One region of the Streptomyces sp. G7(2002) genome, then DNA from elsewhere that is predicted to be linked to it. Evidence: riboswitches for the same ligand, from Rfam matches in the RefSeq annotation. Region 1 holds a riboswitch; each other region holds the start of a gene.

Region 1 (3,238 bases):
CTGGGCGAGATGGCGAGCCGGCCGGACCGGGCGGACGAGACGTTCTTCCCGGCCGGGGCCCTGCTGCTCTTCTTCACCGACGGTGTGACCGAGGCCCGGGACCTGCTCGGTCGCTTCTACAACCCGTCGAGCAAACTGCGCGGCTGCCGCTTCCCCGGCCCGGACGTCCTCCTGGACACCGTCGTCGAGGACGTCGCACGCCATACGGGCGGCGCGCCGGCCGACGATATGGCGCTGCTGGCGGTGCAGCGTCCTATGGGGGCGTAGGCGTCGGCGTTTTGTAGGGGCCTTGGGGGTGGCGGCTTATGGGGGGCGGGATCCGCGGAGGGGTGTGGCCGCGCGTACAGGGCCGGGGCTGGGCGTTACGGATACCTGGCTGCGCTCAGCTCCCCGGGGTGTCCGCCGCCCCGGGAAAGCTGTGCAGGCTCTGGCCGTGCGGGCCGGTGAGTGCGACCGGGTGCCCGTCGAGTGCGAGGGTCAGCAGCAGCGGGTCTTCCGGGCGGGGCGAGCGGTGTGCGGGGCCGGTGATCCAGGGCAGTACGGAGTGGTGCTCGTTGGAGATCCAGTGGCCGCCGCCGGGCCGTCCGTCGAGCAGCGACCGTACGAGACGGGCGAACTCCTCGCGGCGGGCGGGCGGCAGGTAGGTCAGCACCGAGCTGTGGAAGATGACCAGCGTCGCCTCGGGCGGCGCCTCGGCGGCGAGCGCGGGCAGCTCGTCGAGCAGATCGCCGCGCACCATCCGCGGCCGCGGCGCTGGCCGCACCGCATCGACGGCCGCGGACAGCCGCGCCGTACGCTCCCCGTCGCCCGGCCATACGAGCGCCTGCAGCCAGCGCAGATCGTCCGGTTCGGCAGCCGGGTCGAGCGGGTCGAGGTCGATGCCGGCCCGCCACACGATCTCCGGCATCCGGTCGGGCAGCTCGTCGGCGGCCCCTCCCGTACGGCAGGTGAGCTCCAGCGGGCTCTCCGGCGCCCCCAGCTCGGACCGGAGGGTGACCGTCCGGCGGCCGTCCCCGCCCTCGCCGGCGGCCTCGTACCGGTAGCGATAGCGGTCGGGGTGCAGACACAGTCCCGCGGACGTACCGGCCTCCAGCAGCGCCAGCGGCTGCGGCAGACGGGCGAGCAGCGGCAGCAGGGTGGCGCAGCGGGCCGGTTCGTTGGTCTGGGTGGCGCGCTGCATGATCACCGCGCGCACCTCGTCCCAGTGCCGGATCGTCCACTCGCGCCAGCGCCCGTACGCGGCCTCACCGCGCGGGCCCATTTCGGCGTGCGGGCCGTCGAGATAGCGGACGGCGGCGAGCAGGAGATTCGGCTGCTGTTTGTTGCCGGCGGGCAGCGACCCCGACAGCAGGTCGCAGAGCTCCGCGTCCTGGCTGATCCGCGCGCTCAGCTCCTCGTGCGCGTCCGACCGGCCCCGCGCCTCCCGCCAGGAGAACTCCCGGTACCGCTCCGCCACTCCCCACGCGATACCGGCAGCACGTCCGGCGTTCCCGGTGTTCCCGACGTTGACGACCATGATCCGACGTTACTGCTCTCACCCTCCGTAATTGAGGGCCACCCCTCCGCATAACGACTGGCACACAATCCGCGCGAGATCGTTTAGGGCCGGGTGGTCAACTCGCCCGGTTTGTGGTCGTGGTGGCCGAAAAAGTCCATGCCACAGGTTGTGCTCAGCCGATAAGGATTCGTGGGAACGCTTGGAATTCGGTCGCCATCTCTATTACTGTCCGATAACGCAGCGCGGTCGTCCCAGCCGTCGCAAGAGGCGGCACCGCGCGCCGACGCCGAATCCCGCACGCGCTTTTCACGCACCCCCAAGCACTTCGAACTGCACCAAGGGAACCGGGGAACCACTTCCTTGGGGTGAATCGGACGCCCTCCGCCAGCGGGCGCCCGTAGGAGACCTTCCTGCTCCGAACCCGTCAGCTAACCCGGTAGGCGAGAAGGAAGGAAAGGAGTGCGCCTCCGTGGCGTCCAACAGGCCTGCCCCCGAGTCTCCGTCCACCTACGGGCTCGATGACCGAGGGGCCTTCCCGGGTCCCGGTGCCGATGACGGCGACGGACCGTGGGAGGAGTGGAATCCCACCGAGGAATCCACCCGTTCCGTCCGCGGCAAACACCGGGTGGCCAAGCAGCGCGGCGGCGGATTCGCCCGCAGCGGCACCGTCCTGGGTGTCGGAGTCATCGCGGCGGTCGGCGCGAGCGGAATGGCCTCGGCCGAGGACCGTCCGCCGGTGCCGATCTCGATGCCCGACATCGGCGGGATGGCCGACGACCTCTCCGAAAACCTGCCGGACGCCAAGTCGCTTCCCGGCATCGGCGAGCTGATATCCGACGAGGACTCCGAAACCGCCTCGGCTGCCGCGGCCGAAGCGGCTCCTGCCGCCTCCGGGCCGCTCACCCGGGCCACGCAGACGAGCGCGGACACGGGCGGCGGCACGGGCGCCGGTGAGGCGCTGCGCAGCCGCATCCTCCAGCAGGCGGACGCGCAGCAGGGCGCCGCCGAGCAGGAGGCCCGCGACACCGCCGAACAGGCCGCTGTCCAGCAGGCCGCAACGGAAGCCGCCGCCCACCAGAAGTCGGCCGAAAAGGCCGCAGCAGCCAAGAAGGCGGCCGAGATGGAGGCCAAGCGCAAGGCCGAGGAAGCGGCCCGTCAGAAGGCGGAGGCCGAACGCCTCGCCAAGCTGGCGAAGAGCTTCATCGCCCCCGTGTCCTCCTACACGCTCACCGCCAGTTTCGGCCAGGCCGGCGACCGCTGGGCCGCGGACCACACCGGACAGGACTTCGCCGCGCCGACCGGCACTCCCGTCAAGGCACTGCACTCCGGCACCATCACCCAGGCCGGCTGGGCCGGCTCGTACGGCTACCGCATCGTCCTCACCCTCGACGACGGCACCGAAGTCTGGTTCTGCCACCTCTCCTCGATGGTGAAGACCTCCGGCAAGGTCAACACCGGCGATGTCATCGGCCGCGTCGGCGCCACCGGCAACGTCACCGGCCCCCACCTCCACCTGGAGGTACGCCCCGACGCCGGCGATCCGATCGACCCGATGCCGTGGCTTCGCGATCACGGGATCAACGTGTGACCGGCTGCATCAGCGTGTGACTGACGGCATCAATGGGTGACCGGCGGCTTCGGCGCATGAACGGCGGCATCAACGGGTGACCGGCGGCCTCGGCGCATGAACGACGGCGTCGGCGCTCGACCGGCGGCCTTGGCACGCTCGTGTTCGCCGGC
Region 2 (3,238 bases), 1.3 Mb from region 1:
TCCAGGACCGCTTCCAGGATGGTGGCGGGACCGGCGCCGGACTCGACGATCGTCCGCAGCTCCTCCATGAGGACGTTGAAGCGCTTGACGGCGTTGGCGGAGCGGGCCGCCATGCCGTAGGCCTCGTCGACCCGGCGCAGCGCCTGCGGGAAGGTGATCTTCTCGCGCGCCGACAGGGCGTCGATCATCGCCTCGGCGCGGTCGCCGATACCGCGCTTGGGAACGTTCAGGATGCGGCGCAGCGGGACGGTGTCCTCGGGGTTGGCGAGCACCCGCAGATAGGCGAGGACATCGCGGACCTCCTTGCGCTCGTAGAAGCGCACTCCGCCGACGACCTTGTAGGGCAGCCCGACCCGGATGAAGATCTCTTCGAAGACCCGGGACTGGGCGTTGGTGCGGTAGAAGACCGCGACGTCGCCGGCCTTGGCGTCCTTGGCGTCCGTCAGCCGGTCGATCTCGTCGGCGACGAACTGGGCCTCGTCGTGCTCGGTGTCGGCGACATAGCCGGTGATCTTGGGGCCGGTGCCGGCGTCCGTCCAGAGGTTCTTGGGGCGGCGGTTCTCGTTGCGCTCGATGACGGCGTTGGCGGCGGACAGGATCGTCTGCGACGAGCGGTAGTTCTGCTCCAGCAGGATCGTGGTCGCGTCCGGGTAGTCCTCCTCGAACTGGAGGATGTTGCGGATCGTGGCGCCGCGGAAGGCGTAGATCGACTGGTCGGCGTCACCGACGACGCAGAGCTCCGCGGCGGATTCGGCGGGGCCGACCAGCTCGCGGACGAGGGTGTACTGGGCGTGGTTGGTGTCCTGGTACTCGTCGACGAGGACATGGCGGAAGCGGCGGCGGTAGTGCTCGGCGACATCCGGGAAGGCCTGGAGCAGATTGACCGTCGTCATGATGATGTCGTCGAAGTCCAGGGCGTTGGCCTCGCGCAGCCGCGCCTGGTACATCGCGTACGCCTCGGCCAGCGTCTTCTCGAAACCGTCGGCCGCCGTCCCGGCGAAGGTCTCCTCGTCGATGAGCTCGTTCTTGAGGTTGGAGATCTTCGCGCTGAAGGACTTGGGCGGGTAGCGCTTGGGGTCCAGATCGAGATCACGGCAGACCAGGGCCATCAGGCGCTTGGAATCGGCGGCGTCGTAGATCGAGAAGGACGAGGTGAAGCCGAGCTTCTTGGACTCGCGGCGCAGGATGCGGACGCAGGCGCTGTGGAAGGTGGAGACCCACATGGCGTTCGCGCGCGGGCCGACCAGCTCCTCGACGCGCTCCTTCATCTCACCGGCGGCCTTGTTGGTGAACGTGATCGCGAGGATCTGGCCGGGGTGGACATGGCGCTCGGCGAGCAGATGCGCGATGCGGTGGGTCAGCACCCGGGTCTTGCCGGAGCCGGCGCCGGCGACGATCAGCAGCGGGCCGCCGGTGTGCACCACGGCGGCCTTCTGCTCGTCGTTGAGCCCCTCCAGCAGCGCCGCGGCGTCGACGGGCGGGCGGGCGGCGCCGTCGCGGTAGTACGACTCCCTGGGGGCGGGCGCGTCGAACCTCCCGCCGAAGAGGTCGGCGGGGATCTCCTCCGGGGCCGGACCGTGCTCGTCCTCGGGGGGCGGCGGGTGCTCCTCCTCGCCCTTGTGGCCGAGGTCCGCCAGGAAGCTGTCGTCAAAGAGGCTGCTCATCGCCCACCGAGTCTAGGCCGCCGCACTGACAGTCCGCCGCGGAGTAGCGGATTGCGGGCCGTCCGCGGGGCGGGCCGTGGCGCCGCGGCAGGTCAGACGTCCGGGGCCGTCACAGATCGGGCGGCGCCTCGTCTACCCGAATCCGACATCTGGCAGCACAACACCCGCATCGCGTTCAGGTCACGAAAAGGTTTCGGGCATATCGAACATCAGCCTTCACAGGAGCCACACGAGTTGGCTAACGTCCTCGCTCAGGCAGCCCGCCTCCCCGTGGACGACAGCGTCCGCACGGGCCGCCACGCCGAGTCCGGCACTGCCCCCAGGCACCCGGAGCCGGGGACCCACCAGCACCACCGGGGTGAATCGATCCGTACGGCCGTCGCCAGTGGACGTCCGGACCGTAGGGCAAGCCTTCCGTCAGCGACACCGCCCGAACCCGACAGCTAACCCGGTAGGCGGTCCACGGAAGGAGTTGCCGGTCTTGGCGTCGCATCGCAAGCCGCGCACCAGCGTTCTCGCCTCACCCGGAGGCCGTCGTACGGCGGCCGGACTCACCACCGCCGCCCTCGCCTCGGTCACCCTGCTCTCGCAGTCCGCCGAAGCGGCCCCCAGGGCGCCCAAGCCCACCGTCGAAGAGGTCAAGCAGAAGGTCGACGATCTCTACCACCAGGCCGAGGTGGCCACCCAGAAGTACAACGCCGTCAAGGAGCGCGCCGACGAACAGCGCGACACCGTGGACGGCCTGCTCGACGCCGCGGCACAGCGCGCCGAGAAGATGAACCAGTCCCGGCGGCTGCTGGGCACCTTCGCCTCGGCGCAGTACCGCACCGGCGGCATGAACCCGACGGCGCAGCTGATGCTGGCCAAGGACCCGCAGCAGTTCGTCGACCGCAACCACCTCATGGAGCGGCTGTCCGGCCGGCAGAAGCAGGCCGTCACCGACTACCAGGAGCAGCAGGCGAAGGCGGCCAAGCAACGTGCCGAGGCGACCCGCAGCCTGGAGCGGCTGCAGACCTCGCAGGCCTCCCTCAAGGAGTCCAAGCGCTCCGTCCAGGACAAGCTGGCCGAGGCCCGTCAGCTGCTGTCCCGGCTGACCGCCCAGGAGAAGGCGCGGCTGGCGGAGCTGGAGCGCCAGAAGGAGGAGGCGGCCAAGCGCCGGGCCGCGGAGGAGGCGCGCAAGCAGCAGGAGCGGGAGCGCCAGCGGCAGCAGGACGGCGACGGCTCGTCCGACGACCGGACCGGCGGCGGCTCCACCGGCGGCGACTCCGCCGGTGACTCGGCCTCCACCAAGGGTGAAAAGGCGCTCGCCTTCGCCCGCGCCCAGATCGGCAAGCCGTATGTCTGGGGCGCGACCGGCCCCGCCTCCTACGACTGCTCGGGGCTGACGCAGGCGGCGTGGAAGGCGGTGGGCGTCGATCTGCCGCGGACCACCTGGGACCAGGTCAAGATCGGCCAGCGCGTGGCCACCAAGGATCTGCAGCCCGGTGACCTGGTCTTCTTCTATGACGACATCAGCCATGTCGGCATGTACATAGGCAACGGGAAGATGGTCCACGCTCCGAAGCCGGGCGCCA
Region 3 (3,238 bases), 2.4 Mb from region 1:
AGTGCTTCGCGGACCGGCACTCTGGAGACGCCGTAACGGGCCGCCAGGATCTCCTCGATCAGCCGGCTCCCCGGCGCCAGCGCACCGGAGACAATGTCGTCGCGAATCGCCGTGCACACCGCATGCGCGGAAATATGGCCTCGCATCTTCCGTGCCTCCGCCGTAATCCCCTGGAAACGCCGCCGGTCGGCGACTTTTCCGTGACTCTATTCGACCGGCACGGCTTTTCCGATGGCCTCGGGATATTCATGGATATTTTTTGGCCGGAAGTCGCGCGCCGCAGGCGTATCCGGTGCGTACCCACCGCAATCCGGATACGCCGGAGCCCCGGCCGTGGGACCGGGGCTCCGGAAGGACGATCGGCGTAGGGCGCACGCCCCCGTACGGGCGGCGCCGACGAGGCCGGGAATCAGACGTTGACGCCGTGCCCGCGCAGGTACGCGACGGGGTCGATGTCCGAGCCGTAGTCGGCGCCGGTGCGGGCCTCGAAGTGCAGGTGCGGGCCGGTGACGTTGCCGGTGGCGCCGGAGAGGCCGATCTGCTGGCCCGGGGTGACCTGCTGGCCGACCGAGACACCGAGCGACGACAGGTGGCCGTACTGGGTGTACGTGCCGTCGTTCATCTTGATCACGATGTTGTTGCCGTACGAGCCGCCCCAGCCGGCCTCGACGACGGTGCCCGAGCCGACGGCGTGGACGCTGGTGCCGGAGGCGGCGTGGAAGTCGATGCCGGTGTGGCTGCCGGAGGACCACAGGCCACTGGAGGCCTTGTAGGCGGTGGAGACGTAGGAGTCGCCAATGGGGGCGACGAAGGCGTTGAGGCGCTTGCGCTCCGCGTCGCGGGCGGCGCGCACCTTGGCCTCATGGGCGGCCTTTGCCTTCTTCTTCGCCGCCTCGGCACGCCGCTTGGCCTCATCGGCCTGCTTCTTGGCGACGGCCTCGGCCTTCGCCCGCGCCGCGGCGGCCTCGGCGTCGGCCTGCTGCGCGTCGGCCTGGGCCTCGACACGGTTGGCGAGCTCGTCGCCCAGCACGACGGCCTGCTGCAGTCCGGTGTCGTGGAGGCGCGCCTCGTCCGTCGCGGCCAGCGCCGGCGAGGCCACGGAGGCGACCACACCGCCGGCCGCGAGGGTGGCTATGCCGGCGACGTTGCGGGTCGTCCGAACGGGACGGCTCGCGCGACGGTGCTTCCCGGTGGCACGGATGAACGCCATGTGCTGGCTTGTCCTTTCCCTCCTTCTCGCCTACCGGGTTAGCTGACGGGTTCGGAGCAGGAAGGTCTCCTACGGACTCCTCGGAGAGGAGTCCGATTCACCCCAAGGGACGTGTGGGTCCCCGGCTCCCCTGGCTCGCGCCGTACGGGGACTCGGCGATGGCTGTCCGGTGCCACTGTTGTGGCGGACTTGTGACGAACAGCCGGACCGACGCTAAACGGGGCAACTTTCAATCGGCAAACAGAACCGCTTTTTTGTGCGGGATGCCACAAGAACCGGGGCACCAGCCGCAATAAACCGGACATACGGCGGCTCCCGTGGCTGAGAAGCACCACGGGAGCCGCACGGTCTGCATATGACCTTCCGTCACACGGGGGCTAGCCGCTGACGACGGTCACCTCACCGATGCCCAGCGCCTTGACCGGCTCGGCGATCTGCGCCGCATCGCCCACCAGGACCGTCACCAGCCGGTCCACGGGGAAGGCGTTGACCGCCGCCGCGGTGGCCTCGACCGTGCCGGTCTCCGCAAGGCGGGCGTACAACTGCGCCTGGAAGTCGTCCGGGAGCTGCTGCTCCACCTGGTCGGCGAGGGTGCCCGCGACGGCCGCCGCGGTCTCGTACTTCAGCGGCGCGACCCCGACGAGGTTCTGCACGGCGACATCCCGCTCCTCGTCCGTCAGCCCCTCTGCCGCGAGGGTGCGCAGCACCTTCCACAGGTCCTCGAGCGCCGGAACGGTGGAGCCGGTGTCCACCGAGCCGCTGATGGCGAGCAGCGCGGCGCCCGTGGATCCCTCGGGGGAGGTGGGGGCGGTGGAGCGGAGCACCTGGCCGAAGGCGCGCACCCCGTAGGTGTAGCCCTTCTCCTCCCGCAGCACGCGGTCCAGACGGGAGGTGAGGGTGCCGCCCAGGCAATAGGCGCCGAGGACCTGCGCGGGCCACACCCGGTCGTGCCGGTCGGCACCGATACGGCCGATGAGCAGCTGCGTCTGGACGGCGCCGGGGCGGTCCACGATCACCACCCGGCCGGTGTCGTCGGCGACGATCGGCGAGGCCTTCAGCGGCTCGGCCGTGGAGCCGCTCCAGGCGCCGAGAGTGTCGGCGAGCGCCGCGCCGAGGTCGACGCCGGTGAAGTCACCGACGATGACGGCGGTGGCCGTGGCGGGCCGTACATGGGCGTCGTAGAAGGCGCGGACGGCCGCGGCGTCAATGCGGGCGACGGTCTCCTCGGTGCCCTGCCGGGGCCGCGACATACGGGCGGTGGCCGGGAACAGCTCCTTGGACAGTGCCATCGCGGCGCGACGTGCCGGGTTGGCGAGCTCGTGCGGAATCTCGTCGAGGCGGTTGCGTACCAGCCGCTCGACCTCGCTCTCCGGGAAGGCGGGCGCCCGCAGCGCGTCGGCGAGCAGGCCGAGCGCACGGGTCAGCCGGGACGCCGGCACCTCCAGGGAGACCCGTACGCCGGGGTGGTCGGCGTGCGCGTCCAGGGTGGCGCCGCAGCGCTCCAGCTCGGCGGCGAACTCCTCCGCGTCATGCGTGTCGGTGCCCTCGGACAGCGCACGCGCCATGATCGTGGCGACACCGTCCAGGCCCTCGGGTTCGGCGTCCAGCGGCGCGACGAGGTTGATCTCGACGGCGACGACCTGCTGGCCGGGGCGGTGGCTGGTCAGGAGGGTGAGCCCGTTGGGCAGTTGGCTGCGCTCGGGGGCCGGGAAGGCCCACGGCTTGGGCGCGCCCCCCTGGGGCTGCGGGTGGAAGTCCATGGGGCTCACGGGGGAATCGGCGTGGGTGGTGGCGTCGCTCACTGGTCCGCCTCCCCTTCCTCGGTGTCGGCGTCGGACGGCTCGGTGGGCTCGTAGACGAGCGCCGCGCGGTTGTCGGGGCGCAGCCGGGCCTTGGCGACCGCCTGCACCTCCTCGGGGGTGATGTCCAGGACGCGCTGTACGGCGGACAGTGCGAGCTGCGGGTCGCCGAACAGGACGGCGAAGCGGCACAGTTCGTCGGCGCGGCCGCTGACCGTGGCCAGCCGGT
Region 4 (3,238 bases), 570 kb from region 1:
GACGAGCTCCGGGCCGATCTGCTCGATGACGGCCAGGACGGCCTTCTCCACACCCTTGCCCAGGTAGCGGTTCGGGTCGCCGTCGCGGAGCTCGATGGCCTCGAAGGCGCCGGTGGAGGCGCCGGACGGGACGGCGGCACGGCCGGTGCTGCCGTCGTCGAGGCCGACCTCGACCTCGACCGTGGGATTACCTCGCGAGTCGAGAATTTCGCGGGCTACGACGACGTCGATCGACGGCACGTTGTCTCCTTCGTGGGTGTCTGGCGTTCTGCGCATGAGCCTAACGGCCCCGGGCGCGTCCGCCTGCCCTTGGCCCGCTCCGTGGGACGAAAACAGGCCCAAAGGCCCAGTTCACGGGACGTTTGGGCACATTGTTCACTGAACGGGAAAAGTTGCTGAACAGCGCCGGTCAGCGGCCTGCCGCCGGCCGGGGCGCCTCGGGCCCGTGGCCCGGGATGCGAGAAGCCCCGCCACGACGCGCCGGGGGGGAAGGGCGCGCCGTGGCGGGGCGGTCTCACGGAGGAAGGGGGCCCGCCGCTCGAGCCCGCCGGTGCCCCGGTGAGAAAGCGGCTCAGACGGTGAGCTGCTGACCGGGGATGATCAGGTTCGGGTTGCCGCCGATGACCGACTTGTTCGCCTTGTAGACGGACTTCCAGTCGGTGCCGTGGGCCTTGGCGATCTTGGCGAGGGTGTCGCCCGCCTTGACGGTGTAGTTGCCGTCGCCCGTGGACTTGCGCTCGGCGGACCGCGAGGCACGGTCCTCGGAGGCGGACGGGGCCTTCTTGGCCTCGGGCTTGGCGGACTCCTGCTTCGGCGCGGACTTGGTCTGCGCGGAGGTGTCGACGTCGGCGGCCGGGCCACCGGAGGTCAGGTTGCCCGCACCGGCGCAGGACCAGGCACCCGGGCCCTGGATGGCGAGGAGCTTCTCGGCGGCGGCGATCTGCTGGGACTTGGTGGCCAGGTCGGCGCGCGGCGCGTACTGGGTGCCACCGGCGGCGGCCCAGCTGGAGTTGGAGAACTGCAGGCCACCGTAGTAGCCGTTACCGGTGTTGATCGACCAGTTGCCGCCGGACTCGCACTGGGCGACCTTGTCCCAGGTGGCGACGGAGGCGGCGGAGGCGGAGGTGGCGCCCATCAGCGGCACGGCCACGGCGGCACCGGCGACACCGGCGAGGGTGGCGACGCGGACGGCCTTGGAGGGACGACGGTGCTTGCCCTTGAAGATCAGCATGGTTCGTTCGTTTCCTCACCGACGCCTACGAGGTGAGCTGTCGGGTTCGGACTGATGAGTCGCCCGGCCGTGTGCGCAGGACGCACGTGGCTTCACCCCAAGCCGGTTGACCCGTTTTCACGGGCGGGGCCGGCACAAATCCTGGGTCCCCCGCTCCTGCCTTCGGCGCTTGCGCGTCAAGTGCCTTCGACCACCGGCAGGATTCGGCGTGTGATCGAAGGGCCCGCTTTGGCGAGCGGTCCTGACGTTAAGCAGTAATCCCCTTGGGGTTCAAACCCCACCATCTGAACCAAGTTGACCGTTTTTGATCACGGGTTGGTTACATATTCGCAGGTGAGGCCCGGTATGCCGGGGTTGAGCAGCCCGGACCCCACCACAGTCAACGAGACCCTTGTCTCACTTTCCCAAAAGAGGGCGAAGGGTGCCGAACTACCCTGCGTTCCGCCCGAGATCGAGCTGCTGACCGGGCTGGATCAGGTCCGCGTCGGAGCCGATGACGCCCTCGTTGCGGTCGTAGAGCTCGGCCCATCCGCCGGGCAGCCGGTGGGCCGTGGCGATGGCTGACAGGCTGTCACCCGGGCGCACCGTGTAGTCGCCGTCGGCCGCCGGGCCCGTGCGGTGCGCGTCATCGCCGCGCGAGGCGTGCCGTCCGCCGGCGGACCGGCCGTCGTCGTCACCGTCACCGGCGTCCCCGTCGCCCGCCTCACCGCGGTGCTTGCCCTTGCCGGGCACCTCGCGCGGGGTGCCGCTGCTGTCCGTGCGGCTGCCACCGTCGGACGGGTCCGCGGAGGGCTCGTCGGACGGGTCGGCGGACTGCGACGGGCCCTCGTCCCGGTCGCCGCCCCGGTCGTCGCCCCTGTCGCCGGGCGTCGCCGGGTCGGACGGCTCCGGGCTCGCGGACGAGTCGCCGGGCCCGTCGGACTTCGAGGCGTCGGGCGAGGGCGTCACGTCGGACGGCAGACCGCTCGACTCGTCGCTGGGCTCGTCGCTCGGCCCGTCGTTCCTGCCGTCGGAGTCCGCACGGTCGTGGGAGTCGGACGAACCGGGGGTGTCCCAGGGGTCGAGGGAGCCCTCGGAGTCCGAGGGGTCGGGCGCCGGGGTGCTGGTGCTGCCCGGGTCGACCTCCGGTGCCCGGCCGTCGTCGGTCAGCCCGGCGTTCACCGCACAGCTCGGCCAGGCGTCCGGCCCGCGGTCGTCGAGGATCGACTCGGCGACCGCGATCTGCTGGGAGCGGCTGGCGAGGTCGGGGCGCGACGCATAGGACGAGCCGCCGTAGTTGTCCCACATCTCCTGGGTGAGCTGCAGGCCGCCGTAGTAGCCGTTGCCCGACGCCGCGCTCCACACGCCGCCGCTCTCGCACTGGGCGACCTTGTCCCAGGTCGAGGTGTCGGCGGCCTGTGCACCGCTCGCGGCGAACAGCGGCAGGGCGAGGCCTGCGCCGGTCACTCCCGCCGTGACAAAGATGGCCGGTGCCTGACGGGGTCGACGATGTCGGCCGTTCCCGGAACGCATGCGGATGCCTTTCGCGCGGCGGTTGAGTTTTTCGACGAGCTCTTCGAGCTGCTCGACGGGGCTTCCGGCCGGCCGACGCACGCGAGCGGCACCGTTACACCGGTCCCCCACATCACCGCTTCGACCGATCGAGTGAAGCCTGTCGATCGTCGGGTCGAAAGGTAGCCGGGGTCAGGAGTAGTCACAAGTCGGTGTAGTGCGGATCACGTAAAGGTCACGCAGTTGACTCTGTGTCACATTGCGCTTTACCGCTGGTCAGGGCCGCTCCGGAGTGAACTCCACCGGAAGTGAACGCAGTCCGCGCATGATGAGCCCGCCACGCCAGCGCAAATCGTCAGGTTCCGCGGCAAGACGGATGTCGGGGAGCCGGGTCAGCAGGGTCGCCAGCGCGCTCTGCCCTTCGAGGCGGGCGAGCGGCGCACCCAGGCAGTAGTGGATGCCGTGCCCGTATCCCAGATGCTGATTGTCACGCCGGGTCAGATCGAGCACATCCGG

Evidence for each region. Region 1 has a riboswitch for cyclic di-AMP ahead of NUT86_RS19480 (M23 family metallopeptidase). Riboswitches for the same ligand answer to the same signal wherever they lie in the genome.
Region 2: another riboswitch for cyclic di-AMP. It lies ahead of NUT86_RS25190 (C40 family peptidase); the one in region 1 lies ahead of NUT86_RS19480 (M23 family metallopeptidase).
Region 3: another riboswitch for cyclic di-AMP. It lies ahead of NUT86_RS30225 (M23 family metallopeptidase); the one in region 1 lies ahead of NUT86_RS19480 (M23 family metallopeptidase).
Region 4: another riboswitch for cyclic di-AMP. It lies ahead of NUT86_RS16900 (LysM peptidoglycan-binding domain-containing protein); the one in region 1 lies ahead of NUT86_RS19480 (M23 family metallopeptidase).

Annotation. Positions count from the first base shown of each region.
Region 1 covers NZ_CP102609.1:4,656,505-4,659,742, reverse strand. Annotated here, with positions in the region: gene NUT86_RS19490 (PP2C family protein-serine/threonine phosphatase) at 1-267, shown strand, start outside; gene NUT86_RS19485 (DUF2332 domain-containing protein) at 383-1,516, opposite strand; cyclic di-AMP (ydaO/yuaA leader) riboswitch at 1,802-1,956, shown strand; gene NUT86_RS19480 (M23 family metallopeptidase) at 1,968-3,086, shown strand.
Region 2 covers NZ_CP102609.1:5,915,801-5,919,038, reverse strand. Annotated here, with positions in the region: gene pcrA (DNA helicase PcrA) at 1-1,664, opposite strand, end outside; cyclic di-AMP (ydaO/yuaA leader) riboswitch at 1,969-2,138, shown strand; gene NUT86_RS25190 (C40 family peptidase) at 2,146-3,238, shown strand, end outside.
Region 3 covers NZ_CP102609.1:7,085,759-7,088,996, reverse strand. Annotated here, with positions in the region: gene NUT86_RS30230 (GntR family transcriptional regulator) at 1-146, opposite strand, end outside; gene NUT86_RS30225 (M23 family metallopeptidase) at 410-1,210, opposite strand; cyclic di-AMP (ydaO/yuaA leader) riboswitch at 1,223-1,378, opposite strand; gene NUT86_RS30220 (M16 family metallopeptidase) at 1,588-2,970, opposite strand; gene NUT86_RS30215 (M16 family metallopeptidase) at 3,009-3,238, opposite strand, start outside.
Region 4 covers NZ_CP102609.1:4,089,944-4,093,181, forward strand. Annotated here, with positions in the region: gene eno (phosphopyruvate hydratase) at 1-240, opposite strand, end outside; gene NUT86_RS16900 (LysM peptidoglycan-binding domain-containing protein) at 572-1,231, opposite strand; cyclic di-AMP (ydaO/yuaA leader) riboswitch at 1,239-1,409, opposite strand; gene NUT86_RS16905 (LysM peptidoglycan-binding domain-containing protein) at 1,661-2,677, opposite strand; gene NUT86_RS16910 (cytochrome P450 family protein) at 2,999-3,238, opposite strand, start outside.